3 regions of the Lutispora sp. QWL-02 genome follow, and region 2 is predicted to be linked to each of the others. Evidence: riboswitches for the same ligand, from Rfam matches in the RefSeq annotation. Region 2 holds a riboswitch; each other region holds the start of a gene.

Region 1 (10,279 bases), 2.0 Mb from region 2:
CCATAAGTTTTTGTGCTTTTTCAGACAAAGGCTCCCCTATACAATAGAGGAGCATATCATAATTGGAAATATGTACAATTAATGGATTGTCAGAAGGTCTGCCTTTGGCTTCAAAAATGCGGCTCACGGATTTTTCATCAAGGGCATTGGCACCAAGTCCGTAAACTGTCTCAGTAGGAAAAATAACGGTGCCGCCTTGTCTTATAACCGTTGCCGCTTCATCAAGGGCTTCATCATTTATATTTTTATCATCAAAATAGTAGACTTTTGTTTTCACAGTACTTCCTCCTGCGTTAAAACTACAAATATAATATCACAAAAATTCTTCAAGAACAATAAAAAACTACAATATCATTGTAACATAAAGCCCTACCAGTATTCCCACCAGCATGCCTATCGTCGGGATTCTTCCCCTATATAGGGTCTGAGTCTTGGGTATAAGCTCTCCGCAAGTTATGTAAAGCATTGCACCGCCGGCGAAGCCTAAGCACAAAGATACAAATATCGGGGATATATCTCCCAGCAAGGCTCCGATCAACGCCCCTATGCCTGTGGGTATGCCTGCTACAATCGTATAGAACACTATTTTCAGCCTGTTATAGCCTCCGATCCTCAAGGGCACTGCCATAGCTATTCCCTCAGGCATATCATGCAAGCCCATAACTATGGCAATACTCAATCCCATTGAGTTTCCTGCAGCAAAGCCGGAGCCAATGGCAAGGCCTTCGGGAAAATTGTGCAGGGCTATGCCAATACCCAGCAATATGCCGCTCTTTATCAATGTACTGTCCAACCCGGCTGAAACACTCCTTATCTCAGGAACCTCCGGCATGATTATATCCGCCAGAAAAACCGCTGCTACACCAAATAGTATTCCTGCGAATCCTATGAGCATACCACCTATTTCAAAGGCGTGAGGCATTAAATCGAAGCATACTACAGCCAGCATTATTCCTCCTGTGAATCCCAGGAGGATTCCCATAAATTTCTTGCCCGGATTTTTCAAAAAAAATACTATGGCACCTCCGATTCCGGTGCCCACCATTCCGGATATAAATCCTATTATTGTAACGGCCAATATCCTGTTCATAAATTTACCTCCAGGTTTCCGCAAAATGTCACCTGTATATTGTATTCCTCCGGAGGTAAAAAAAGAACGCCATGTGATGCGCCAAACGATGAAAGGGGCCTCTGAAAAATCACTCGGCCCTGTAGGTCTTAGGCCCCTCTTCCTTTACTCTGCTTACACTGCCTCCTCTTGAAGCCGTGATCGGAACAGCAAACATGATGCCCGTGTCAGGCTTTGACATATCTCCCCCACAAATCTTTTCTATCTCATCCATAACTTTGTTCAATTTTTCTCTGCTTTCTACAACAGTAAAAAGTGTTTTATTGTTGGCTATATCTGTATCAAGGGATTTCATGAAACCTCCTATAAGAGGTATCTCCTTTCCTATGTTCCTTCGAAGCTTACCGGCCCCAACGCTATCAATTATAGTAGCCCCTGTGATACCAATATCCTTCATTTTTTTTAATATCTCATTCAAGCACTCGGCTTTATTGAAAACTGCGAATAATGCGTACATGCGAGCACCTCCAGTTTGATTATTATTATCTATCATAATTTTACTACCTTTCTTCACAAATATCAGTATTAATTTTCAAATCATGCTGCTTTTTCAAAGGATTTTTTCAAAAATGGCGGTGTCACAACTGTAGTAGCCAGTATCATAAAAATAATGGCGGCGAAAAGCCCTGTAGGCACAACTCCCAGCTTCAATCCGATATCCGTTACTATCAAAGCCACTTCTCCTCTGGGTATCATACCTATACCTATCTGCAGAGATTCTTTTTTATTGAATCCTAAAAACTTGGCAATTGCCCCGCAGCCTATGAGCTTGCCCAGCACTGCCGCAACCAAAAGTGCCATACCGAAGGGCAGATCATTGAGCATATGGCTTATATCAACCTTCATGCCTGTTACGACAAAGAATATTGGTGTCAGGAGAAGATAAGACAGTTCCTGTACACTATAGGACACCTTGTGTCTAAAAGGTGTTGCCGATAGTATCATACCTGCCAAATATGCTCCTGTAATTGCTGCCACTCCCATTTCTTCAGCTATAAAGCCAAAGACTAAACAGAAAATAAGGGCTATAACAGCTATACTTTGAGTAGTATTTTTCGTGGTAAAATATTTCTTTGTGGATCTTATTATAAATAAACCTATTACAAAGGCAAATATAAAAAACCCTACGAGCTTCGCCAGCACCAAAAAAAAGCTTTGACCGGCACCGGGCTTTACCAAGCCTGTAACCAGCGATAAGAGCACTATACCGATTACATCATCTATAACTGCTGCTCCCAGTATCGCAATACCCTGTTTTGTTTTCAACTTGTCGATTTCTCTTAGCGTTTCTACAGTTATACTTACCGAGGTTGCAGCTAAGATTACCCCGATAAAAAATCCTTCCTCTATAGGATTTCCAAATAAACTGCTGGCAGCTATTCCAAGCACTATAGGAACAATAACTCCCCCTATGGCAATTATCAGAGACGATTTACCGGATTTTATCATCTCGTCCAGGTCTGTTTCCAGCCCTGCTATAAACATCAGCAGTATTACACCTAAATCCGACATGTGGATAAAGGTTTCTGTCGGCGATACTATATTCAATAGGGAAGGCCCTATTATTATACCGAATATTAGCTGTCCTAAAACTGCAGGCTGATTTAATTTTCTGCATATATAACCTCCCAAAGCTGCAGCGGTCAGAACCACCGAAAGCTGCAATAAAAATATCATAGTCTCAACCCCTTATTTATGTTAATTTTTTAGCGTTATATCCCTATTATAGTTATTATTGAAATAATTACAAATGCCATTAGTTGAAGCCTTAAAATTCTTTAAGAAATAAACATGCAGGAAAAGTTGCAAAAAAATATATGCATGACTTCATTGCATATATACGTTGTGCTAACTGATAACATTGCAGAGCTCCGGTGAACTCTTTTATCAGTTAGGACAATAAGGTTACTGCAGTAAAATCATTGCATATATACTTTCCCAGCTTTTGCCTTAGCATCTGATGATCATTCTTCGTTTTTGAGCTTTTCAGCTTGATCTGTGGTTATAAGCGCATCGATCATCTCATCCAGATCCCCGTCAATGAAGGCATCAAGCTTATATAAAGTGAGTCCTATCCTATGGTCACTGACCCTGCCCTGAGGAAAGTTGTAGGTTCGTATCCTCTCGCTTCTGTCTCCAGTACCTACCTTGCTCTTTCTGTCGCTGGCCAGCTCTGCGTTTTGCCGCGCTATCTCCGCATCCAGGAGCCTGGATTTCAATATCTTTAATGCCTTCTCTTTATTTTTCAGCTGTGACTTCTCATCCTGACAGGACACTACCGTACCCGTGGGGATATGAGTAACCCTAACAGCCGAGTCTGTAGTGTTTACACTCTGTCCGCCATGACCGCTGGATCTGAAAACATCTATCCTGACATCATTCATATCCAGTTCAAAGTCCACATCATCAGCCTCCGGCATGACTAGCACCGTAGCAGTAGAGGTGTGTATCCTGCCCCCTGCTTCAGTAGTCGGGACTCTCTGGACCCTATGGGCTCCGCTTTCATATTTCAGCCTGCTGTAAGCGTCCTTGCCGTTTATCTCAAAAATTACTTCCTTGTAGCCGCCTATGTCCGTAGGATTTGAGCTCAGCATCTCAACCTTCCAGCCCTGCCTCTCTGCATATCTTGTATACATCCTGAACAAATCCCCGGCAAACAAGGCCGCTTCTTCTCCTCCTGCCGCGCCTCTTACCTCAACAATAACGTTCTTGTCATCATTTGGGTCCTTGGGCAGCAGCATGATCTTCAATTCTTCCTCAAAAGCCGACTTTTTATCCTCAAGTTCGGAAATCTCAGTCTTGATCATTTCTATCAATTCTTTATCTTCCTCTTCGCTGAGCATTTCTTTTGAATCCTCAATACCCTTCAGCACAGACTTGTATTCTCTGAATTTCTGAACCAAGGGCTCCAGATCAGAATGCTCCTTCACCAGCTTTTTCCACAAGCTCTGCTCCCCTATGATCTCCGGGTCGCTTATCTTGTGGCTCAAATCCTCATATTTTTCTTCTATAAATTCAAGCTTATCATACATTTTTAATTACTCCTCCAAATAACAGTATACAATGCGATCCAATCCGGCAAGATCCTTTTCTATCCGGACATCCTTATATATTCCATGATCCTCGATAATCTTTTTTAAAGCACGGCCTTGATCATATCCTATTTCAAAAGCCAGTAAACCGCCTTTTTTCAACAGCTTAGCAGCATCCTTCACTATCCGGGCATAAAAATCCATGCCTTCCCTTCCTCCGTACAGCGCTAAGTGGGGTTCAAAGCATCTGACGCCGGTTGGGAGACTATCCATATCCTTTTTTGATATATATGGAGGATTTGAAACCAATGCATCTAACCTTCCCTCCAGACCTTCCTCAAATAACGGCTCCAGCAAATCTCCCCGGAGCAGCTTCATCCTTCTCCCCAGCTGATGCTTCTCAATGTTCCGCCTGCAGCACTCAAACGCATCCTCGGAAATATCCGCAGCATAAACATAAGCATGGGGAATATAATAAGCAAGGCTCACGGCTATGGCGCCGCTGCCTGTACATACATCTGCAATACAGGGCTTTTCTTTTCCCTTTAAGAGCTCCAGGGTCTTCTCCACAAGGATTTCCGTATCAGGCCTCGGTATGAGCACATTTTCATGGATAGAGAAATCAATGCACATGAACTCCTGGCAGCCTGTGATATACTGTATAGGCTTTCCCTTCTTGCGCTCCTCCACAAGCCTGAAAAAATCCACAGTCTCTTCTTCACCGAGGACCCTGTCCCTGTATTTTATGATATCTATCCTTTTCATATCAAGTACATGACATAAAATCAATTCTGCATCCAGGATATAGCTGGGGCATCCGGATTCCCGGAGCAAAATCACACCTTCCTTTAACAGGCTTCTAATGGTATAGTCTACCACAAGTCAGCCTCCTTATCCTCCACCAAAACATTCTTCAAGGCTGTGATAGCTACCTCAATCTGGCTGTCGTCAGGCTCTCTAGTAGTGATCTTTTGCAGCCACAGGCCGGGAGCGGATATGGCGCATACAAGCTTTGAATCGCTTCTTCCTGCCCACTTTATTATCTCATAGGATATACCCGCCACTACAGGCAGGAGGAGAATCCTGGTTATCAGCCTTACAGGCAGGCTGGGCCATCGGAAAAAGGAAAAAAGCAAAATGCTCACTATCATGACGATAAACAAGAAGCTGGTACCGCATCGCGGGTGCAGTCTTTTATGCTTTCTGACATTTTCAACAGTGAGCTCTTCCCCGTTTTCATAGCAGAATATGGTCTTATGCTCAGCGCCGTGATATTCAAAAACTCTTTTTATATCCTTCATCTGTGATATAAGAGCGATATAGCCTATGAAAATAGCTATTCTTACAACTCCCTCCACCAGATTCATAAGCAGCGGGGTTTTTGATACCTTGCCCAACAAGCTCACAGCAAGTGTGGGAAGCAGTATAAACAAGCCTGTAGAAAAAGCTATGGACAATAATACGGCTATTGCTATCATATTCTTTTCCATAAACTCATCCAGCTTCGAGGCCTTCTTTTCTTCCTTCGGCTCTTCATCCTCGAAAAATTCCGCCGAAAAAGTAAGGGCCTGAACACCGATTACCATAGAATCAATAAATGCAAACATCCCCCGAATGATAGGCATCTTGGATATTTTTTTTCTATTTGCTTTAAGCTTTTCTTTTTTGAGAGCAATTTCACCATCCGGCTTTCTGACGGCTATGGCAATATCTTCGGGTCCTTTCATCATGACCCCCTCTATTACGGCCTGGCCGCCAATGCTTGTTTTCTTCATTTCAATTCCTCACAATCTATAAATAACGCAACATAGGGGAACGCAAACCACTGAAAGACACGAAAGGACACGAAATGGGTAAGAAAAGTTATAGCTAAGCCTGTCATCCTGAGCATCAGCGAAGGATCTTTGACCCTGGTGGAATACTTAAGATTCTTCACTAGCGTTCAGAATGACACGCTACGGATTCACACATAAGTTTAATATTATCGAGCCCTCAGTGTTTTCCCGTGAAAAATTCCGTGTCTTTCAGTGGTTTCCGCCTCCTCTTTATTCGCATTTTTCATCATTAATCTATTATATATTAGCTGTTTATGGATTACAATAGAATGCTTTTGCATGCTAAATCTTTGATCACTTCTCCGGCCAAAATGAGCCCCGCCACCGACGGAACGAATGAAATGCTTCCGGGCACCTGACGTCTTACGGTACATTTTCGCTTCGTATCCGGAGGACAAATACAATTATGCTTACAGCTGTTGGCCTCATCATCCATGGGTGTTATGGGGACTTCCCTGGAATATACAACCTTGAGGGATTGGATATTCCTCTTTCTAAGCTCATGCCGCATCACTTTAGCAAGAGGACAAACAGAGGTCTCATATATATCTGCCACCTCAAAGCGCGTAGGGTCCAGCTTATTCCCTGCACCCATGCAGCTGATAACGGGCACGCCTGCCGCCTTTGCACGCTGAATAAGCGTCAGCTTTGCCGAAACCGTATCTATCGCATCAACAATATAAGAGCAGCCGGAGAAATCAAATTTATCCGCATTATCCTCTGTATAAAAGGCCTGATGTATTTCAACCTTGGCTCTTGGGTTTATTTCCTGGATGCGATCCTTCATCACCTCAACCTTATGCTTGCCCACAGTCTTTCTTGTAGCAATCAGCTGGCGATTTATATTTGTAAGGCATACCTTGTCATCATCAATAAGGATAAAACTTCCGATACCGCTTCTGGCGAGGGCTTCCACGCAAAAAGAACCTACCCCGCCTATGCCGAATACGGCAACTGATGCCTTTTGTAATCTCTCCATCGCTTCCTTGCCAAGCAGCAGCTCAGTCCTTGAGAACTCGTTTAACATACTGTTTCGTCCTTCCAATCTGATTAAATTATTTCTGTCCCATTATACCACAAAAACCGCCTTTTTATTAAAGCGGTTTTTGCGTCATATATGCAGAGATTTAATATTCTTTTGACTTATTATAATCACTTTGGGCTTTGAACATGCTATAGCTTGTCCCAGTCTTATTCTTCATTGCATCATAGGTTGTGTCTATGATCTTCCAGCTTCCGTTCATGTAAACCTCGTTCCACGCGTGATATACGCTGATATCGTTTTTGTAACCCTTTATCAACTTAGCCGGTATGCCTCTGCTTCTCAGCATAGCTCCGAACAAAACCGAATAATCATAGCATATTCCTTTGCCGTCTTTCAATATTGTATCTATGTCAGGAGTATAATTTGTGCTAAGCTTGTCCATCTTATTATAATCATAGCTGATATTATTTATCATATATTCATATAAAGCTTGTACAATTTTTTCGTCATTTGATTCATCCTGTGTCAGAGCCCCAGCAAGCTTTATGGCGGCCATGTCTTCACTCCACAATATAGGCTGAGTGGATTTGAGATATACTAAATTCTCTTCAGTTATATCAGCTTTGAAGCTTTTCTTGGCCATAACCTTATATTGGATGCCTGAAGTATTCTCCAGCACGGATACGGTATAGCTGCCTTGTCCAAGCTGAAGAGGAAAAAAATCTTCTTCTTTTTGCAGATCATAGTAATATTTTGCAGAACCCTTTTCTACCATAACCTTGGTTTTTTTGTTGATTCCCGTATAAGAGATTCTAACTACGCCTTCATTTGCTTTTTTTGTATCGATAGCAATATTCGAAGAAGCATCTACAGCTATGGGATTCCATAGCATAACACCTATAATCAACATTGCAATAAATCTAATATTTTTCACTGAAAACGACCCCTTTCGGTAGCTGGCTGCCATTTTATAGGCCCTGTAGCTTTGCGTCCCCCAGTTTCCCAAGGTTTGCTATTATCGTTTGAGAGTTATCAGCTATAGCGGAAATAAAAAAACTAATCTTTCGGTAGCTGGCTGCCATTTTACAGGCCCTGTAGCTTTGCGTCCCCCAGTTTCCCGAGGTTTGCTATTATCGCTTATCAGCTGATGTTTAAATTATACAATTATTTATCTTTATTATACCATAACTATTTTAATTGTAAATAATCATTTGGACAAGTTTTGTGAATTTTCTGCACAATTATATCACTTTATTTGCGTTCTGATTTATTGCATTTATGAGGCGAAGGGGACAATGCAAATCACTTGTCCCCTTCGCTTTTACTCATTTTACTACATTTCCAATTCTGGATAATAAATATCTGTCCAATCCTCATAGCCGTTATCCAGTCTATAGTAATTGTGGCTATTGATTGCTTCTTGCATTGCTTCATAATACCACTTGGATTCAGGCAAATCCAGGAACTGTTTGGCTTCTGGCAATATCTCACCTATGGCAACTCTTCTGTCTAATACATTGTTGACTAAGGTTACGAATTCAGCTCTGGTGATATATTGATCCGGCTTGAAAGTTCCATCAGAATAGCCTTTTATCCATCCTTTTTCTGCTGCGGAGTTGATATATCTATTTGCCCAATGTCCGGCAATATCTGAGAATTTATCGCTTTCAAAAGGACTTAACTTATCAAACTTCGAAGCAATTACAGCCATTTCCGCTCTTGTGATATAGTTACCCGGTCTAAAGGTTCCATCAGTATAGCCTGTAACTATTCCACCTTTAGCCAAAGTAGCAATGTGTATATTTGACCATCTGTTTTTCGCTACATCAGAGAATTTATGAGCATCAGTCTTTATACTGTTTCTGTATTCAACGGTCAGAAGCCTATAAAATACTGCAGCAACTTCATCTCTGGTGATATAGCCTTCAGGCTTTACTGTGCCGTCAGGATAACCTTGAATGTATTGGAAGTGATCTCCCTTATTCAACTGCGGCAAGCCTGCAGGAATCGGCTCATCAGGAATCACTACTATCTGATCTGGCTTATCTGGTTTATCCGGCTTATCTGGCTTATCTGGCCTTTCAGGCTTTTCTGGTGGGTCTGATTTTTTTGTAAAGTTAGCAGTAAAGGTCTTATCTCCCATTACCTTATCATCAGTTCCAGGTAATGCTGGAGTCCAGCCACTGAAATAATATCCGGAATTTGCAACAGGTGTTGGTGCTTCTTTATAGATTTCTCCATGTAATATCTTGTCTATTCTTGTTCCACCAGCTAAACTTCCATTAGGTCCTGCTTGATAAGTTATGGTGTATTCATTTAGTGCCCATTGTGCTATAAGGGTTATATCATATTGTGGCATTTTGAATTTATCTCCAGGATAATATGCTCCACTTTGGAATTCAGGTGCTTCTGGCACCTGGCTTGCCCTGTATGGTTCATATTCATACCCTTGTGCCATCCAATATTTAAAGTGATATCCAACAGGATTGGTAAATCCATTCGTTAAAACTGTTACTTCTGTTCCTGTAAGGTATGGATTGTTAGGATCTAACATTGTTCCAGCACCTTCATTAGGATTATAATTCACGTTATGCCACTGCTCTTCATCTACTACATAGTATACTGTTTCAACATTGCTGGCAGCATTTGCACTTACTGTCAGGCTTCCAGGCTGACCATCCTTCACCTTGTATCCGGTGGTTACTGAAGGATGAGCTATGCTTATTACTTGACCTACATATCCTGTTCCGGTTACCGGTGTCGTTACCCCAGGTACTGCATTTGTTGTTCCGTCTATATAGTAGTTTACTGTGTAGCCAAACTGCTGATCTTCGTCTACTACATAGTATACTGTTTCAACATTGTTGGCAGCATTTGCACTTACTGTCAAGTTTCCAGGCTGACCATCCTTCACCTTGTATCCAGTGGTTACTGAAGGATGAGCTATGCTTATTACTTGACCTACATATCCTGTTCCGGTTACCGGTGTCGTTACCCCAGGTACTGCATTTGTCGTTCCATCTATATAGTAGTTTACTGTGTAGCCAAACTGCTGATCTTCATCTACTACATAGTATACTGTTTCAACATTGTTGGCAGCATTTGCACTTACTGTCAAGCTTCCAGGCTGACCATCCTTCACCTTGTATCCAGTGGTTACTGAAGGATGAGCTATGCTTATTACTTGACCTACATATCCTGTTCCGGTTACCGGTGTCGTTACCCCAGGTACTGCATTTGTTGTTCCGTCTATATAGTAGTTTACTGTGTAGCCAAACTGCTGATCTTCGTCTACTAC
Region 2 (10,279 bases):
TATAACCGACTTGGTTTTGCAGAAAGAGAATTGCTTGTAGCATGCGCGGTTATCCAGACGAAGCGATTTGTGCATCCTTCGAAACACAAGGAGGATGCACAAAATGATAAAGTCAAAGAATAGTTGGCAAAAGTGGACAATCCTTTTTCTAATCAGTCAATGCACTACATTGTTTGGCTCAACACTCGTCCAGATGGCAATCGTCTGGTATGTTACTCTGGAAACCTCGAGCGGCGCTTGGGTGGCCGCATTTTCTGTCTGCTCATATATGCCGCAGTTTTTGATTTCATTTGTTGGCGGTGTATGGGCTGACAGATACAACCGAAAAAAACTGATTATTCTCTCAGATGCAATGATAGCGGCGATTACACTCGTGATGTTTTGCACTATGCCGTTTATTTCCTCTGGGCCGTTGATGCTTAGCGCATTGCTTATTATGTCGGTTATTCGTTCACTCGGAGCAGGCATCCAGACGCCTTCGGTCAATGCGGTTATTCCGCAGATTGTTCCCGAAGAACATTTGATGCGTTACAACGGAATAAATGCAACGATGCAATCTATTGTGCAGTTTGCGGCCCCTGCCGCTGCAGGAGCTATTTTAACCATTGGGACGCTCCATTCAACACTTCTTGTCGATATACTGACTGCTGTGTTTGGCATAGGTATTTTATCCTGTGTGTTGATACCGAAGCAAGAAGCTCCTAAAGAGAAGCTATCTATTTTTGCAGATATGAAAATCGGAATTGGCTATGCCTTTTCAGATAAGTTATTAGCTAAACTTCTGATCATTTACGGCTTGTTTGTACTTTTATGCGTACCTGCTGGCTTTATGGCAGGACTATTGGTGAGCCGTGTTTATGGCGATACTTATTGGTATCTGACGGCCGTAGAACTTGTAGGCTTTGCAGGAATGGCTGTCGGCGGAATGTTAATGGGAACTTGGGGAGGTTTTAAGAGCCGTATAAAAACCCTTATGGTTGGTCTTTGCGGTTTTGGAGCAATGGCAATCGGTATGGGGATAGCCCGCAATTTTATCCTCTACCTTGTGATGATGGTATTATACGGCGTTGCTCTTACATTGATACAGACATCAACAACCACATTGATTCAAGAAAAGGCAGAAAGCTCAATGCAAGGGCGTGTCTTTGGATTGATGGGGTCGATGTATTCGGGATTTCTCCCTATCGGAATGATAATTTTCGGACCGATGGCAGATGCAATCCCGTTACAATGGATTATGGTCGGATCTGGTATAGCTCTTATCCTAATCGCAGCATTTATACGAGCGGATAAGACTGCAGACGGTAGGTACGACCGCTTTATCAATAATGTTTGATGATACAGACAAAATGGTCTATGGGTGTGTGAATAGGTAGTGGAATCACATAAATGAAAAAAAACAGGTTTATTCGGTTATGCGACTTGATTATAAAATAATATTTTAGGAGATTGACTTTATGAAAATTTTGAATGAAATCCGAAGACCAATAAATTTGCCACTATCAAAAAAACTTTTATATACGGCATCAATATTTGTCATGGGGGTTATATTAGGCGTAATTTCCAAGGCGCTTGATGAAACCGCCAGTAATTTATTACCGTATTTTCTTGAAGTGTTGGATTTAAGAAATTTTTTTTCCCGTATGGGAGTTTGGATTTTTCTTGCGGTGCTAATATCTGTGTATAGCAAATCACCTGTTAGGTCTGCCATAAATGTTTTTTTGTTTTTCGTAGGCATGGTAGGTAGTTATTATCTTTATACTATTAGGATAGCTGGTTTTTTTCCTAAATCATATATGATGATTTGGGTTATCATGACTGTTGTTTCGCCATTTTTGGCTTTCATATGTTGGTATGCAAAAGGAAAAGGAACAATTGCTATTTCCATTTCATCTTTAATATTTATGCTTGTTTCAAGACTGGCTTTCGGGTTTGGAGTTTGGTATTTTTACATTAAATATAAACTGGAATTGTTACTCTGGATAGCGATGATTTTTATTTTATACCAGTCTCCAAAGCAAATAATTAAGGTGGTTACCATAGGATTCATCCTTAGTTTTCTTATCGCTGAAACTAATTTATTCTGGAGAATGTTGTAGGTTCCTATCTACACATTCTATTAAATTAAGGAGGCAAAATAAATATTATACAAGAGAATTAGAAATATTGTGCACACATAGATTATTTATATATTATGTGCTAAAACTGATACGAATGAGGGTGGTAAGTTGTACAGAGATAGAAATTGGACGGTTTTGTTATAGGCAAGGGGTATTATTCCAGAAATGCATTAGTGGAGTACTGGCGCAAACTGTTGGAAAGGAGAGATATTAATTGATTCTTAATGAATTAAAGCTATATCAAAGAAGTGGTCACTTTATTTGGACAGATGAATATATTTCAAATAATATGCTAGATGCTCACCTTGACTTTGGTAATGATGCTGCAAGTAGAAATATTAAAACAATAGGAAAGACTATTGATTGGATAATAAAAAAGATTCCTAAAGGAGGAAAAGTTTTAGATCTTGGCTGTGGTCCCGGTCTGTATACTTCATTGTTAGCAAAAATGGGATATTTAGTTACCGGAATAGATATATCACAACGATCATTATCCTACGCCAGAAAGAAAGCAATAGAAGATAATCTTCAGATAGATTATCATTGTGCAGATTATATTAAAGATGATATTGGCATAGGATACGATGCTGTTTTATGTATCTATTGTGATTTTGGTGCACTAACATCTTTAGAACAGTCTATTTTTCTCAAAAAAATCAATTGTGCGCTATCGGATGAAGGTATTTTTATATTCGATGTCTTCAAAACTGGCTTATGTGAAAATATGCATGAAACTAGAAATTGGCATTATTCAGATGAAGGTGGATTCTGGTGTGATAAACCTCATTTTATATTAGAAGAAGTCAAGCATTTTATAGATCAAAAGGCTTGGGGGTCACGGACAATAATAATTCAAGAGGGGGAAAGCCCTAGGGAGTATATTACCTGGGATCATTACTATACAGAAGATAGTATTAAAGAGGTATTAAATAATAATGGGTTTATTTTACTATCAATTAATAATAAATTAGTAGCTGAAAACGAGTTTACAAGTAATGATGTCATGTTCATAGAAGCTAAAAAGAAGAAAGTGCTTAAGGAGTACTCCGCCTAAACACTGCCCTCACGCTGCAACTATATAGTTGATTAGGAGCTGTCTATTATAGAGTGTGCCGTCCATGGTGCTCTGGCTTCGCGGGCAGGAAACGTCATATAACACGAGGATTCCCCGCGAGGGTGCGGTTAGGAAAACTGTTGGGGTATTCCAGCCCTGGCGGGACAAACACGTCGGGAGTCCCGGGTGCGCAAGACGATGGCTGGGTCCTTTATTTGGTAGGGGGGCAAAGTATGCAGTATAGTTCAATGGTAATATACTTCATGAGTGGAACAGGAAATTCTTATCGAGCGGCTACATGGATGGAGGAAATAGCCAACAAAAAAGGCATAACCTCAAAGCTACATCAGATATCAAAATACTATAAAGAATCAGAGTTGGGAGATAAAGCCAAAAACTTGGTCGGGGTAGTTTTCCCAACACATGGCTTTACAGCGCCTTGGCAGGTAATTCGGTATGTTTTACACTTGCCACATGGAAATGGAAAACATGCTTTTGTAGTGGCGACTAGAGCTGGGAGCATAATTGCATCGATTCCTTTTCCAGGACTCGAAGGTACAGCAGGTTATCTTATTGCACTCATACTACTTTTAAAGGGTTACATTGTTCGTGGAATCATGGGCCTTGACATGCCATCAAACTGGATGTCTTTACACTGGGGTATAAATCTTGAAAACTCCAGATTTATTATTGGTAGAGCAAAGGTTAAGACAGATTCTTTTATGAAAAGGATTTTTGAAGGGAAAAAAACCTACAGGGGAATTATATTTTTGATTTTAGGTCTTATACTAAGTCCTGTTTCTCTAGGTTATTTAGTCATAGGTCGATTTTTCCTATCGAAATTGTTCTTCGCTTCAGGAAATTGTACGGGTTGTGGTTTTTGCGCTAGGAGTTGTCCAGTTCAGGCAATAAGAATGGTAGGGAGTAAGAAATTACGTCCTTATTGGACATTTGCATGTGAAAGCTGTATGAGATGTATGGGCTATTGTCCTAATAAGGCAGTTGAAGCAAGCCATTCATTTGCAATAGGTTTATATTTTGTGGCAACTCTGCCAGTTCCTTTCAATGTATTAAATGGATTAAGTAAAATAATACCAATTGAAAATTATTTTTTCTTCTTTCTGATACTGCTTAGTTATATTTACATGTTGATTTCATTTTTTGCAGCATACTTCATTCTTTCCTGGCTTATTAAAATTCCTTTAGTTAATAAATTTTTTACATACACAACTTTTACACACTTTTATCGTAGGTATCATGAGCCTGACACAACACTAATAAATATTGTGGAGGATAAAAAAAGCCTGTCAGAAAACGAATTGTGAGAGCATGCGGATGGAATCTGCAGTCTAGACGCTCGTAGAAAAATGTAATATCGGTTAACATGTTAGAATTTATAAAGATTTTTTGAGGGATGTGTTTATGAAGCATTTAAATGGATAGCTCTTATTATAATTGACACAGTTATAGCGGTCTTTTATGCCTTGAAAGAATTATATTCTCAACAGGCTTTCCGTTGATATTCAGGAACAGTAACAATATTCTTAATTTCATAAATGCCGGATTGCTCTTGTGTAACAATGCAAATCGCTTATAGTACATCCCCCCTATCTTTTATATTATAGCTAAGACACGTTTCATTTCCAAGTCAATTTTTATGTATGATATGATTTATTTCAATCAATATTATGATGTGTGTACTCGGGTTTTTGACAGTCACTTTTATGCTATGAATGGCCCTGTAACTTTTTCGGGCTTAACCCCAAATATCTTGGCGAGAAGCTGCTGCCTTTTGTGAAAAAAGGTGGCTAGCCCGATACCTAAAGGGACGGGCTTGAGTTTTAGGCCTTTGGCTGATTTTTCAGGACTCTTAATATAGGGACCAGAGTAGAAAAACTGGTTTTCTGTCTTATGGACCAATTAAATGGGTCAATTCACCGGCATATATTAGAGATAATCTGTGCATTGCCCTTGTGCAAGCAATATAAAGAAGGCTTCGGTCGTATTCGCTGAAGTAAGTACGGTCATTAGCCGCAGGAATGATGACCTCATCAAATTCAAGGCCTTTTGACATTTGGACTGAGGTAATTGTTATGCCGTTCTTGAAGTTCAAGCTTTCCGGTGAAATTAAGTGAACCTCGTAGTTTTTAGACAGCGAATCATAAAGGGCTTTAGCTTCGCCGTTCGTTTTCAGGATTATTCCAAGGGTCACATTCTCGCTATTCTGAAATGAGTCCATATTCTCCATTATCTGCGCCAGCTCTTCCTGCTCATTACTGCAACATATGAGGCTGGGATCATCTCCATGACGCTCGACCGCTTCAAGGGCTGCAATATTTTTAATCCGTTTGGCGAATGTAATAATCTCATAGGTTGAGCGGTAGCTCTTGTTAAGCTCAATAAATTCCGAGCCTTCATATAGCACACGCAGGTCTCCCAGCGTGTGCAAATGATTTGGATTAATAAACTGTCCAAAGTCACCGAGAATTGTTTTATGACATTGAAATAGGATATTTATCACCGCATATTGAACCGGTGTGTAGTCCTGCATTTCGTCGATAACCAGATGGCGAATAGCCCGGCTCTCCTGCAAGCCCTCAAAAGCGGCGTAAAAATAGATAAATGGGTATATATCAGACCATTCGAGGATTTCTTTTGCGGGCATCACAAATTTATCGGTTATATTCATCTGCTTATAAAAGTCTTTATAGAGCGCTAGAGTATTCTTAACCTTCAACATCGTGGTCAGGCTTTTTAAGATAGCCCTGGGCTTTGGCAAAGGTTCCTCCATGAAGTTGTCGGTTTCAAAACGGTTATGAATATCCTCCGCGATTATTTGAAGCCGCCGTTTAACCGGATATTTATGATAAGCGGCAAAACGGCTTTGTATCCATTCGCTTTCGGCAGAGAATCTGCCGAAAGTGTAATCTGATGGATTAAAGACAGCTTCAGGCATCCGGGATAAATACTCGTCCATAAGCTTTACAAAATCCAGCGTGGATTTGAACCGTACTCGTTCTGTCCATTTGGGGTCGCTTGCTTCAAAAGGATCCTTGTCCTGCTCAAAACGGATGACGCCATCAAGCTGTATCCTGGCAATATCTTCAAAGCTCATCTCATAAATAGGTTCCTCGCCGAGTTCCGGCAGTACGTTGGAAATATAATCTCCAAACACCTTGTTTGGGGACAGAATTGCTACGTTTTTTGCCGATAACCTGTCTTTGAAGCGGTATAGTAAGTAAGCAATCCGATGCAGTGCGATGGATGTCTTTCCTGAACCAGCAACTCCCTGAATAACAAGGGTTCCCGCCTTTTCGTTTCGGATGATCAAGTTTTGCTCCTTTTGAATGGTAGCGATGATGGATTTCATCTTTTCGTCAGAAGTATGGCTCAATTCGCGCTGCAAAATATCATCCCGGATATTAACCGAGCTCTCCAGCGCGTATTCCATATTGCCATTCTTGATTTTAAATTGCCGCTTACGTGTCAGCTTGCCGCTGATTCTTCCAATAGGGGCATCGTATCCCGCCGGGCCAACTTCGCAATCATAAAACATGCTTGCGACCGGGGAGCGCCAATCCGAAATCAAAAGCTCGTTATCATGGCTGAAAGCAAACCTGCCAATGTAAAAGGCGGCAGGTGTCTCCTGGGATGCTTCTTGAAAGTCAATCCGGGCAAAGTAAGGTGAATCAAGGAGCTTCAAAAGTTTATCTCGAATCTTTACCGCAAAGGCTCCGCGGTTGTCAATTTGCTTTAATGCAAGCTCACTTTGGAACATCTCGTGTGGATCGATTTCACCTCGATACTGCACCATGTAATGCTTAGAAGCCATATATTCTTTGTCAATTTGCTCGACTGAAGCATTCGCCTGCTTTATGGCATCATCCAATTTGAACCTGGTATCCTCAAGATGCGCGATTTCATCGGGAAAAGCTGAAGTATCATTTGGTGGTTGCTTTTTACTTTCATTTATACGGACAGACGTACGCAATGCGCCCTTGTCTAGCTGCTGTGCATTAGTCATTTGAATCCTCCCTGGGTAAAATCATTTTTTGCGTCGGATATCCGAATTCTGTTAAAAGCTCCGCCTCGGCGAAGCCCAGCTCCTTAAGAGCCTTTCGATATCCTGTATCTGCTTTGTCGCCCTCTCGGAATGTGGTTATGCTGATTTCCTTATTCTCCAGCAGCTCGGTGAGCGCCACATTCAAGAGATCTTGAGAAATACCCTGGTTCCTGTAAAGCGGATGTACCGCTAAAAAATCGATGCTGCCTGTTTCGTAGTTGATCATCATACCTCCAATAGAAATGCTATTATCGGTCATAAGAATTGCGCCTTTGTTTGCGATATAGCGTTTTAGAGTCGTTAAATGCTCATCCTCTTCCAGATAGGGGAACCCGTCAATAACAAGGAGCACTAAATCCATCCATAACGGAATATCCTCTTCTTTGGCAAAGCGGATTTTCCTCACAGAGCTTTTTCGCGTGCTCTCAAGCGATTCGTGTTGGTCCTTGAAGTTGTATTCAAGATGCAATGGATAAAACACCTCATTTCTTCGATATTGGTTAGGAGACTGCTTATACATAACCTTGAATACATTACTGAAAGCTTGCTGACTGTCGTAGCCGGCTAAAATTGCTATATCAATAATGGGTTTGTCTGAAAAAACCAGCAGTTTCGCAGCTTCAGTCAGCTGCCTGCGCTGCGTATAGTCATGTATAGAAAGCCCTACCGTATCGGTGAAAATGCGGTGGAGGTGGTATTTCGAATAGTGTACTGCCTCGGCAACAATATCCAGGTTGATCTTTTCGCTTGTCAAATGTGCTTCAATATATTGGATAGCGGCTATCACTATTTCAAGATTTTTCATAGTGTCTCCTTTCCGTTATAATCGTTTTCTGATTATAACAATACGAAATTGCTAACCTTTAATTAAAATTGCGCATGTTAGTATATACATTTATTACTCAATAATATAGAAATTGCAAGTGATTTCTAATAAGTAAATAACATATAGGTGAGGCGATTATGTAACACCTGGCAAGCAGGTATATAAGGAGCCAATCATAGGTTTAAGTGAACTTCATCCATCAAAATTAATTGCCATGAACCGCTAAATAATTTCCTTATATTACACATGCACGATAAAATGACCGAGCTAATTATATCAAAATTAAGGATGCTATTTTTAATTTTAATTGCGATTTAATTGAAACATGCGGTAACCCGCTTGATGACGATTTCACAGTATACTTTGCTGCCGGGGACTGCAGGCTGCACAGTAATAACCGTTTACCTGCTTTACGGCGCTTGAGCAAGAAAATAAAACAAAAGCAATATTTATTAAATCTATACAATCATATATTGTTATAATTTTGCAAGGAAGATCCATAAGAGAGTAAGGGCAAACTTGCCGAAAGACAAGGACGCAAAGCCAAGGGTCTAAAATGCGAGCGCATTACGATAGCCTGGCTGCCGTAAAGGATTACTTGCTAAGCCTGCCCTTTTGCGGCAGGTTTTTTCATATGACAGGTCAACATCAGGCGACACCCGCCAAATAAAAAAAACGTGAGTTTGGCGGGTCTGTCTACATGCCTAAATGACCAGAAACGAAACCCTCCGACTTGCGGGATTGGAGGGCGTTTTTATGCTTTCGCAGTATGTCGTAAGAAACGAACGGCCGCTGCCGATCAGCGGCCTGGCGTGATGAAGCGGACATCATTGAATGCGTTGTTTTAATCGGTAAACGGTTAAAAAAAGCCTGTACTGTTTATTAGGGCAGTACGGTCATCAACACGAACCATCAGAGCATATCAAAAATGAAATAAATACTAAGAGTGTACAAATAGACAGTTGTGTCTGTAAGTACGCTCTTTTTTTGTTGCACAGAATTGCCCTAAGATGCCGCTCTCCTCCGTTTGTTCTTCATTTCCGGATTTTCAAATTCACGAAATGGAGGACAAGCTCATGGAGCAGAAAAAATATACATTGGTAGTCAACAAAAAACGCATCCCTGTGACCAAAGAAGTCTATAAGGCTTATTACCAGCACAGGGAGCATGAGATTTATGAGGGTGAACTTTACTCAAACAATACCATCTCTCTGGAGGAAGCTGAGGAAAAAGGTATTTCACTGGAATACATAATAGCCTCAAGACAGAATTCTGTGGAGGATGAAATTACTCAGCGGGATATGCTTGAAAGGCTCCGGCAATGCCTGCTTCTGCTAAACGAAGCTGAACGCCAGCTGATTATAGCGCTGTTTTACCTCGAAAAAAGCGAGCATCAATTGGCTGCGGAGACTGGCATTCCGCGCATGACTATACACAATCGTAAAAAACGAATACTGAGTCAGCTCAAAAAAATTTTAGAAAAATAAAAAGTTTTTTGGTCCAGCCCCTCACTTTTTTCCTTAAAGAAGTGAGGGGATTTTTTTATTCCCCTGTTGCTCTTTGAAAATTTCATATCCGACAGCATAAATACATGAGCTGTCCAGCCGTGTGAAAAGCGGCAGCGACATTGACGGGCGCGCGGAGACTGCCTGCGGATTGTAAGACATCCGTCGAACCGATGGCATCGAAGGTGACGAGCGGGAACGCCCGGTCATAAAACAGTCTTTGGTGGACTGTTTCGCAATGAAATGGGCAGTGATAATGCTACTTCCGTCCAGCCACAGACTCAAGCAATGGGGGCGGCTCGCAGAGATCCTGGGAGAGGTAAGATTCCTATGAGGCTTATTGACCACAAGCCGTTTATGCTGTCGCCCTGAGAGCCGTAAGGCTCTTTTCGCTTCGGGAAGTAGTGTCGAATAGAAGCGTCAATTCGCAATGAAGAACAAGCAGATCATTTTTTGATCTTGGAAACTATGCGGCAGGGCGGGCTTTTTCCGTCCTGTCGTATCCTTCTGAGATTAAAACAAAAATATCAAGGAGGAAATAGATATGCAAAAGGAAGTATTACCAGAACTGCTAAAAAAGGATCTCGTCGTCGGATATGTGTACGGGCTTGATGGTGAGAGGCAGGAATACTACTTTGAGAAGTCTCCGTCCAACATCGCCAGCTTTATCATGCTGAAAAAGGAGCATGCGGACAAAATTGTCCTGACGGA
Region 3 (10,279 bases), 2.0 Mb from region 2:
TATATTTAAAAATACTATGATCAAATCTATAGCTATCCTGCCTTTAAAAATGATCATAAATATTATGCTTTCAAAGATATATAAGGGAACAAGAAGATTAATAATAACCGCTTTTAAAGTGCCTTTATATATATATCCTGCATCATCAAAAGGCAGCATATTATAAATCCAGGCCCCTTTATATTTATCGGAATACCCTATAGTCATAAGTATGGTGGGAACTATCAGAGCAACAAAATATATGTTAAAATACATTTTCCCCTGAGCTAAGCTTTCCCATCCTGCATTTTTAAATTTTGGTAATAAAAAAATTAATGGAAGAATCAAAGAAAGACCCAATGAAGGATATACTTTGAGCTTAAAATTTCTTTCGCTTCTCATCATATCGGCAGCAAATCTGAAAAAAGTTTTCTCTTCTTTGGTCCTGCAGAATATTCCCGACAAATAATAATTAAATCCTTTGCCCCTGACCTTAACATTGCCGCTGCTATCATTCAGCTTCTGTAAGTTTCTCTCAAAGGAAGGCGTAAGCTTTATATACAATATTATTGATAATACGGGTATTATCAAAGCTAAAGCTGAAAATAGCATTATATGAGAACTATAATTGTTGTTAAGTATCAGTTCAAAGAGACCTCCGAACCACATGGATGGAATTAAAGACTGCCACCACCTTGGAACGAAGCTGATATTCATCATATCCCTGAAATCAAACAATCTGCCTATAAGTTGGTACCCAATGGATAGGGCTATGCTTAAAATTATTTGAACGTAATTGATGATATCCTTCAGCTTTTCGCCATCGAAAAACTTTAGTATCAATAGATACAATAAGGCTGTCAAAGCCACTATCAATAAATCCATCAGAATTATTTCCGATAGAAATACCATAAAAAACAGAAAACCTTGCCTGTATAAGGATATTAGCAACGATGGCCCTGTGAAAGAAAATGTTATATAAAACATGTATATAGTTATATGAAGAGTTTTGGCCATGCTTAAAGTTTTGCCGTTTACCGGCCTTGATAGGATTATATCCTTATCCTTCAAATCCAATAGTACGGAAGAAAAATCCGAGATCAAAATGGTCATCATCATGAACATCAATATTCCAAACAGGAAACTCATTTGAAAGAGATAATTCCCTTTTGAAAACACAAAGGGAACTAGCATTATTCCCAATACTCCATAGAACAACAAAGATTTGGCAATGCTATTGCTTTGGTCGCTTTTCTTTTTAGAGGAATTATCCTTCATCACTGTGGGAACTCTTCTCTCATCCATAGCAAGCTTAACCTGGAGTATTCTTCTCATGATCGAATAATCCACACCAAAACGTTCAAATACAGCTTTAAATTTATCCAGAAGGATTAATATTCTAAAATCTTTCATTTTCTATACTCCTTGAACTACAGATACAATTTGCGCTGCAATGTCTTTGTGCTCATTGAATCCGGTTAGATCATTGAATATTTCTTCCAGTGAACCTTCCATAGATTTCTTTTTCAGTTCATCAAAGCTCCCATCAGCAACAATTTGTCCGTCATTGATCAGTATTATCCTGCTGCTTATTTTCTCGACTACTTCCATTATATGAGAGGAATAAAATATTGTCTTGCCTTTGGAAGCCAGTTCGGTCAATACTTCCTTGAATACCATAACACTATTGGCATCCATACCGCTCAGCGGCTCATCTAAAAATAAAATATCCGGGTTGTTCAGCATGCTTGATACTATAACCGCCTTCTGCCGCATGCCCTTTGAGTAGGAAGATATCCTTGAGTCATATACTTCTTTTAACCCAAATAACTCCATCAGCCTCATCGCCTTCTCATCAGCTTCATCATGGTCAAGCCCATAGAGCTCCCCTATGAAGGTCAAATATTCTCTGCCGGTTAAATTGTCATAAATATCCGCTGTTTCAGGAACATAGCCTATTTTTTTCTTGTATTCCGCATTTCCGTCAGATATATTTCTGCCGAAAATATTGATCTCCCCCGTATATTTTCCCATAAGTCCCAGCATTATCTTAACAGTGGTGCTTTTGCCGGCGCCATTGGGCCCAATATAGCCTATTATTTGCCCGCTGTAAATATCCAGATTTATTCCCTTTAGCACCTTTTTATCGCCAAAGCTTTTTTCTAGACCCCTTATGGTTATTATAGGTTTATTGTGCAATTCCATATATTCGCCTCTCTTCATTGATTATCTCATTTAACATCATTATACATTAATAGCACTTTGTAAGGAAATGGTTAGCATATCTTGAATTATTTTTATATTATTCTAATTTTCAGCAATCTCTTGATTAGACGCATAAAGGCGGAATTTGTTTCTATGTATGCATGGTTCATTATTTTATAATTATGCTGTATAATCTATTAGTAGCATAACATATATCTTTGCCATCCTGAGCCGAAATGCATAACTGTCTGGAAGGAGGACATAAATGAGAAAAGAAGGTCAAGAAAATAAAAGAAATTGGAAAAGGATTATAGGTATCATACTCTTCATTACTTTGGTATCTTCAATAGCATATACTATTGTCAAAATCATTGTTGCACCATCCGGACCGATTGGCACGGAGGCATATGAAAAGGTTAAAAGTGATTACGTTCTGATGCTTTTGCAATGCATATTAGGGCTTATTGTTATGGCAATACCGTCGATTATTGAACGCAGATGGCTTATTGATATCCCAAACAATATGGAAGTTTTATATTTTATCTTCTTATATTGTGCAATATATCTCGGTGAGGTCAGAAATTTCTACTATATCATCCCTTTTTGGGATACAATACTGCATGCTTTTAGTGGCGCAATGCTCGGAGCTCTTGGATTTGCTCTGGTCAGCATCCTCAACGATTATGAAAGCACGAGATTTCATCTGAGCCCTTTTTTCATAGCTTTGTTTGCCTTTTGCTTTGCCTTGACGGCCGGGGCTATATGGGAGATATACGAATATTTGATTGATGGGATATTCGGGCTTAATATGCAGAAGTTCGCATTAGAGGACGGAACTCTTCTTATCGGCCATGAGGCCCTATCCGATACGATGAAGGACATCATTGTTGATGCGGTAAGCGCATTGATCATTTCTGTGGCGGGATACTTTTCAATTTATAAGAAATGCAAGGATGATTGACGAAAAAAATCTGGCCGCCGGGGGGGATGGCAGCCAGATTTTTTATCACGCTTGAGCTGGAACAGGCGGTACGAATACCCTTTGCGCCAATTCTTGATCCAGCGCATATAATGCGCTTACATTTTCACCTATCATTTCAAGCTTCTTCATTATGTTGAAGAAGGTTTCTTCTTCCTCAGTCTGCTCATCTACAAACCACTTTAAGAAGCTTATAGTAGCATGTTCTTTTTCTTCCGTTGCTATATCCATTAAGTGATAAATTCTGCCGGTTACAAATTGTTCGTGCTCCAAGCCCGATTTAAACACATCATGCAAGTTTTTAAAATTTGCTTCAGGTTTATCTAAGCCTTCAATGATTACTTCACCATTCATTTTATTTATATAGTCAAAAAACATTTTCGCATGGGCTCTTTCTTCCTCAACCTGTACCTTGAAGAAATTTGCAAAGCCATTCAAATTCAATGAAGCGCAGTAGGCTTCCATGGCAAGGTAAAGGTGGGAAGAGAAGTATTCATAGGTTACCTGCTTGTTCAGTTCTTCAAAAAGTCTTTTGCTTATCATATTTTTGCCTCCTTTTGTGCTTTCGATTATATTTTACCAAATAATAATGATTATTACAAGAGCATAAGTGTTATTTAATGCTTTGCTATTTCTAAAACAATAGGAAAACATTGAAGTTATTTGTAAATATTATACCATTTATGGAGAAAAATATAACTTATGCAGTAAATTATTAAATATTCACTTTTTGTTTATAATGGTATATAATTATACTACTTGTACTATTTGTTAAATTGTGGGCATAGTTGGTGTTTATTGGAGGGAAGTTTATGGAATTATATGTACATACACTTGGAGACTTTGACATCAGCTTTGGAGGACAGTCCTTGCTAAAAGAATCAAGCAGATCCTATAAGTTATATAAGCTCTTTGAATATTTTATAACTTTTAGGGGTAGAAAGCTGCTGCCTGAAACAATAATTGAAAACTTATGGCAGGGTAATGAATCTAACGACCCTAAAAATGTATTGCGCACGCAAATATTCAGGCTGAGACAAATTTTTAAAAAAATACTCCCGAAAGACATAGATGAATCAAAGTATTTTAATATAAGCTTTAGTAATGGATATTACTGTTTTGAAATAGGAGAACTGGCAATACTTGATGTTGCAGAATTTGAAAAGTATATCAGGCAAGGAGACAGCAAAAAATCCGAGAATATAGATGACGCAGTGAAGCTGTACAAAAAAGCACTGAAGCTGTATAAGGGGGCATATTTATCAGAGAACTCCTATGAGGTATGGCTTGTTCCCATAAGAAATCATTACAGCAGATTATATTTGAAAGCTCTTTTTAAGCTTATAGAAATTCTTAAGGAAAAAGAAGAATATATCGGTATAGTTGAACTATGTGAAGAAGCAATTATTATAGAGCCCTATGAGGAAGCTATACACATATATTTGATAGAGGCTATGCTGAAGGTGGGTCAAATAAATAATGCCATGAGTCATTATGAATATATAACTTCGTTACTTAGTAAAGAAATGGGTATTAAATCTTCTCCAGGTTTAAAAAATATTTATAGAAAAATACAAGACTACTATGATGAAAAAGGCGAAACGGACATTGGAAATATTAAAACAAGACTAGAGGACAGCTCCCTTAATGGAGCTATGTTATGCGATACGGATTATTTTAAGTTTTTATTTAATATTCAAAAAAGAAAAGAATTAAGAGATGGAAAATCAGATTTCATAAGCCTTATTACTTTGAGATGTGATGATAAAAACAGATGTGATATAGAAGAATTAAAAAAGAGGGTTAGGATAATGACAGGAGTGTTGGAGAAATCCTTAAGGAAGGGTGATGTCTTTTCCTTCTGGAATGATACTCAGATTATCATATTGCTTCATGATGCAAAAGAAAATAGCTTAGGGGAAATTGAAACAAGAATAAAGAAGAATTTTTCCGGCATAGTTAAACCTGATAGCTTTAAAATAAGCATTGAGTTTCTGCCACTGACCTCAGAGAAGAATGTAGTATAGAAAGTCCTAGAAATAGGACTTTTTTTATTCCTTTTTTTTGTGTAATTCAGATGTGACCGAAAAGAAATCAAAATATAATTGGGAAAGAATACGAATGTAATCCAACTAAACAAATTTTGAAACAGGCGAATGATATAGTGTAATCAATAGCTTGACCAAAATATTGGAGTCAGGGGTGAGAACATGATGGAGTATCCTTCCAAATATGATTTTTTTCTTAGCTTTAAAGCCCTTATCAATGATGATGGACATTTTGTTGACTATATATTGGTAAGCCTAAGTGATAATTTTCAAAACGCTACAAATATAAAGGCTGAACGAATACTGGGCAGAAAAATATCTGAAATAGTATTGGAATATGAAAACGATGTATTTGGGATAAAGGATATTTACTACAACATGATACCAAAGACTAGAAGAAAGTTTGAAAAGCATATATACGAATTAGACAGATGGTATTCAATCAATATTTTTAGTGATGATAGAGACTATCTAATACTTTTTTATAATGATATTTCAAGAATCAAAAAATCAAAGGAATCGTCTGCCGACCACATAAGAAATAGGGGAGAAATATATGATTTAGAGGAGAAGCGGGAGTATTTTGGCTATAAGGATAAATTGACAGGCCTTTACAACAGAGACTTTTTTGATGAGGAGCTTTCAAGACTGGACAGCTTTAGACAATTGCCCATAAGTGTAATAATTGGTGATCTAAACGGACTTAAGCTTATAAATGATGCTTTTGGTCATGACATGGGCGATAAAGCTTTAAAAAGGGTAGCTGAGATAATGAAGAGGGCTTTCAGAAAAGAAGATATAGTCAGCAGGGTGGGGGGAGATGAATTTGTAGTTTTGCTTCCCAAAACTACAGAAAAAACTGCCTTGTCTATAGTAAATAGAATAAAAGAAGACTGCATAGCAAATCCTCTTGACTTTATCAAAATAAGCATTAGCTTTGGAGCAGCAACTAAAAAAAATGGAGAAGAAGACATATTTGAGATTTATAGAAAAGCCGAGGATAGGATGTATTTCAATAAGCTTACGGAGAGCAAAGAAGCGAAGCTGTCAATGATCAAGTATCTTAAGGATAGGCTAGAGGAGATATCCTTTGAAACAAAGGCACATTATGAAAGGCTCAAAGGCCTGTGCCTCATGTTGGCTGATAAGCTGGGCCTGTCTGATATAGAAAAGGAAGAATTAAAACTCCTATGCGAGTTCCACGACATTGGTAAAATCGGTATTCCATCACAAATATTGCAGAAAAAAGGTGCTTTGAACAGTGATGAATGGGAAAGAGTGAGGCGTCATAGCGAGATAGGCTACCACATCATAGGAGCATCGAGAGAGACATTGGCAATAGATGAATTGATACTTATACACCATGAGAGATGGGATGGAAAAGGTTATCCTGGACTTTTGAAACAGGATGAAATACCTCATACAGTTAGAATATTTGCCATTGCAGATTCATATGATGCTATGGTAAATGACAGACCATACAAAAGCGCAATAAATAATGCTGAGGCTTTAAGAGAAATAGAGAGCAAAGCAGGAACTCAATTTGACCCATATCTGGCAAAAATCTTTGTTCAAATGATGAGAAGAGAAGAAGTAGCCATATAAGGGGAATTTAGTTTTTATGCTTAATTTCGATAGAAATGAAAAGGCAAACCTAGCGAAAGTTAGGGACGCAAAGCTATGAATCTAAAGCTTACTAAGCTATGATTGTCAGGCTGCAATGTTATTTAATATTGCAGCCTGATTTTTTATAGAAATATCAAGAATTGCGAATTCAGCTTATTAAAGAAGGAGGTGAAAAAATGAAAGGAAAGTTAAAAAAATCCATCGCATTTCTGATGGTATTAGTAATGATTTTCAACGTGGGCATTGCAGCATTTGCTGATGAAACTATTCTGAGTAATTTAAATCAAACAAAAGGTGATAGCAGCGGAGAGGGAAAGCAGACCACCGTTATTGATGCAGTTTATGGAGGGCATCCGGGAGGCCCTGCGAATCCTATTCAACAACCTGTAATACAGAAGGTCTACGAAATTAAATATTTGCTTAAAGAAACAGATGAACCAATTCCAGGCTTGGATGTGGTAACAGGTTCCGGCGATGTAGGCTCTACTATAGAGATTACTCATCCGGAAGTAGAAGGATACCAGGTTTTAGCTGATCAACCCATTAGTCTTGTAATAAACGAAGATGAAGAATTGAATAAAGTTGTAGTTTATTATGAGAAGATTGAGGCAGTTATCGAGAAACCTATAACTTTAACTTCTGAAATTGATGGAATTACTATTACAGTATCTGCTGATGCCGGGGTTATACCTAATGATACAATTCTTTCAGCAAGACTCATATCTGATAATGAATCTTTGGATTATGTAGAAGCAATTAGGGAAAATGAAGGAATTAATTTAGGACAGTTTCTAGCATTTGATATTACTTTGTTAAGCGGGAATGGTATCGAAATTCAGCCAAATGGAGAAGTATCAGTTAGTTTTTCCGGCGTTGAGTTCACTAATGATTTAGATGAGATTTTGGTTTATCATTTAGAACCTACCATGATTAGCAGGAATAAAACTCAGGAATTTAGAACGATGTCTGTTCCAAAAGCCTCAACTGATGGGATTAGGGTTAACAACATGCCAGCAAGAGTTCATAATGGAGTAGTTAGATTTAGCACAGACCATTTCTCAATTTATTTGGTTGGTACTACTGCAGCGGCAACCTATCAATTTTATAATGGCAGTGATCTAGTAGACACACAGATTATTCTGAATGGAGAATTTTTAGTAGAACCCAAGACTCCGGAAGCATCAGCAGGTAAAAAATTTATCGGTTGGGTTGTTGAAGGTGAAACGGCTCCTATAAATTTTGCTGAATCTAGGAATGTTACAACAAATAGTATTATAAAAGTAAATGCAGTATTTGAAGATGTATGTTATGTATACTTTGTCTATGATGGTAATGTAATAGCTACAAAAGAAATTGAACCTAATACAAATGTCGATCCTTCAAGCGTTCCTTTGGTTGTAAATAAACCAGGCAAAGCATTTTCACATTGGTCAACAACTATTGATGGGACAGAGTTTGATTTCAGCACAATAATTACACAAGATACTACATTATATGCTGTGTTAGCAGATCGTTGGAAGGTTACATTTGATACTCAAGGCGGAAGTGCTTTATTACCTAAATATATCATAGGTGGATCTTCTATAGGAACAATTGAAGCTACAACAAAATCCGGATATACATTTAAGTACTGGTCGCTGACATCTAATGGATCAGCTTATAATCTTAACTTACCAGTCACATCGGACATTAAGCTCTATGCTGTATGGCAGGCTAATACTAATACTCCATATACGGTAGTATATTGGCAGGAAAATGCCAATGATGACGGGTACACTTACAAAGAAACTGCTGCTAAAACAGGGCAAACCGGTGCAAACGCGGGTTATGACTCCAGAAGCTATACAGGGTTTCATCTTAATTCAACAAAGACGAATGCAGTGAACGTCACTATATTGGGTGATGGATCTGCTATTAAGAATGTGTACTATGATCGTGATAGATATACACTCCAATTTAAGAGAAAGAGTAATAATAACGTACTGCTAACATTTAATAGCATTAAACAAGGTGCGAATACTTCATATTGGTGGAATCAGGCAGTTAATGCGTATCCTGCATATATATGGTACACTACTAAAAATGGTAGCACATTCTATACATCGGCACCTGTTATGCCAAATGCCAATCTTACAGTCTATGGAGCAACAGCGGGGAATACTCAGTATGCCATCTTCTATTTGGAAGATGTCTCAGGATATCCTCAGGTACGTGCCCCTTATTACTTTACTCAATCATCAATGTACCTAACAATAGAAGACTATATTGCTATTCCCGGGTTTACTGTAAAATCAACGCCGAATGACGGCTCGCAGTATTCCACATACAATAGTGCTACGGGTAAATATGAGTTTAAAATTAAATACACAAGAAATAAATATAATATTACTTTTCAGAAGAATGATTCAACAGGGAATGCCACGGCTGCGAACATTCCATATGAAGCAGATATTTCCGACAAAGCATTAGGTGAGTACACGGTTGATGTTACAACCCGCAGCAGTGACGGTTATATTTTTAAAGGATGGTATAATAACGAGGCCACGGCGGGCGATGCTTTTGTATTTGCAGGCGCCACTATGCCGGCTGGGAATCTGATACTTTACGCAAAATGGGTTCCTCCGGTTCACAACGCAATAGCTCATGTGACACAAGGAACAGGTGGTTCAACTAATACTTTCACAGTTGACCATGGTGCGACTATTGTTGAAAGTGAATTAATAAAAGACACACCGGAAGGATTGAGTGAAGCTGATTTCCTAGGTTGGTATTGGTTTGTAAATGATACATTTGTTCCATTTGACTTTAGTATGCCAGTTTACGATGATTTAGAGCTGTTCCCTGTGTGGAATGTAAAAATCTACAAAATAACCTATGCTGTAAATGGTGGAAATGGAAGTATTGCTGATCCAAATTCTTACTGTATGGGTACAGCTGCAGTTGTTTTATCGGCAATAAGCATTACACCACCAACAGGTAAAGTATTCATTGGGTGGAAAGAATCGGCAAGTGGAAAGATTTATTATCCAAATGATAAGCTTACTATTACCGAAAATATGATCTTGACCGCTCAATGGGGAGACATAGTACCAGAAACAGAGTTAACCTATGATGCAAATGGCGGTGTAGGTGGTCCGATAGTTGTTCCCCTAAAAAATAATGCGACACATGAAGTTTTGGGAAATACTTTCATTCGTGAAGGTCATGAATTTATAGGATGGAACACTGAAGCAGACGGATCAGGAACAAGCTTTAGTCCAGGAGCCAGTATAATTGTTGGAAATGGAGATCCAGTTCCAAATGTGCTTTATTGTCAATGGGTAATAAACAAATACACAGTAACCTATACTGCAGGTGAGAATGGAAGCATAAGCGGTACAGCTGTTCAAACAGTAAGCCATGGAGAAAGCACTACGGAAGTAACTGCAACTCCAGATGAAGG

Evidence for each region. A riboswitch is a leader RNA that binds a small molecule or an ion and turns the genes downstream of it on or off. The one in region 2 is predicted to bind cyclic di-GMP.
Region 1: linked by a shared signal. The riboswitch ahead of AC4HCY_RS19595 (transglutaminase-like domain-containing protein) and the one ahead of AC4HCY_RS09800 (sigma factor-like helix-turn-helix DNA-binding protein) in region 2 are both predicted to bind cyclic di-GMP.
Region 3: linked by a shared signal. The riboswitch ahead of AC4HCY_RS19600 (S-layer homology domain-containing protein) and the one ahead of AC4HCY_RS09800 (sigma factor-like helix-turn-helix DNA-binding protein) in region 2 are both predicted to bind cyclic di-GMP.

Annotation. Positions count from the first base shown of each region.
Region 1 is NZ_CM177762.1:4,099,144-4,109,422, forward strand. It holds gene AC4HCY_RS19555 (L-threonylcarbamoyladenylate synthase) at 1-277, opposite strand, end outside; gene AC4HCY_RS19560 (ZIP family metal transporter) at 344-1,090, opposite strand; gene AC4HCY_RS19565 (P-II family nitrogen regulator) at 1,200-1,586, opposite strand; gene AC4HCY_RS19570 (cation:proton antiporter) at 1,667-2,806, opposite strand; gene prfA (peptide chain release factor 1) at 3,094-4,161, opposite strand; gene prmC (peptide chain release factor N(5)-glutamine methyltransferase) at 4,168-5,040, opposite strand; gene AC4HCY_RS19585 (DUF1385 domain-containing protein) at 5,034-5,936, opposite strand; gene AC4HCY_RS19590 (tRNA threonylcarbamoyladenosine dehydratase) at 6,256-7,023, opposite strand; gene AC4HCY_RS19595 (transglutaminase-like domain-containing protein) at 7,124-7,915, opposite strand; cyclic di-GMP riboswitch class I at 7,930-8,005, opposite strand; cyclic di-GMP riboswitch class I at 8,045-8,120, opposite strand; gene AC4HCY_RS19600 (S-layer homology domain-containing protein) at 8,315-10,279, opposite strand, start outside.
Region 2 is NZ_CM177762.1:2,102,509-2,112,787, forward strand. It holds gene AC4HCY_RS09765 (hypothetical protein) at 1-123, shown strand, start outside; gene AC4HCY_RS09770 (MFS transporter) at 104-1,336, shown strand; gene AC4HCY_RS09775 (hypothetical protein) at 1,458-2,099, shown strand; gene AC4HCY_RS09780 (class I SAM-dependent methyltransferase) at 2,335-3,174, shown strand; gene AC4HCY_RS09785 (EFR1 family ferrodoxin) at 3,408-4,499, shown strand; gene AC4HCY_RS09790 (HelD family protein) at 5,084-7,198, opposite strand; gene AC4HCY_RS09795 (GNAT family N-acetyltransferase) at 7,191-8,042, opposite strand; cyclic di-GMP riboswitch class I at 8,566-8,652, shown strand; gene AC4HCY_RS09800 (sigma factor-like helix-turn-helix DNA-binding protein) at 9,140-9,550, shown strand; gene AC4HCY_RS09805 (recombinase family protein) at 10,113-10,279, shown strand, end outside.
Region 3 is NZ_CM177762.1:4,110,645-4,120,923, reverse strand. It holds gene AC4HCY_RS19630 (hypothetical protein) at 1-1,392, opposite strand, end outside; gene AC4HCY_RS19625 (ABC transporter ATP-binding protein) at 1,396-2,184, opposite strand; gene AC4HCY_RS19620 (DUF2238 domain-containing protein) at 2,450-3,145, shown strand; gene AC4HCY_RS19615 (ferritin) at 3,191-3,706, opposite strand; gene AC4HCY_RS19610 (BTAD domain-containing putative transcriptional regulator) at 3,976-5,190, shown strand; gene AC4HCY_RS19605 (HD-GYP domain-containing protein) at 5,374-6,816, shown strand; cyclic di-GMP riboswitch class I at 6,849-6,934, shown strand; gene AC4HCY_RS19600 (S-layer homology domain-containing protein) at 7,014-10,279, shown strand, end outside.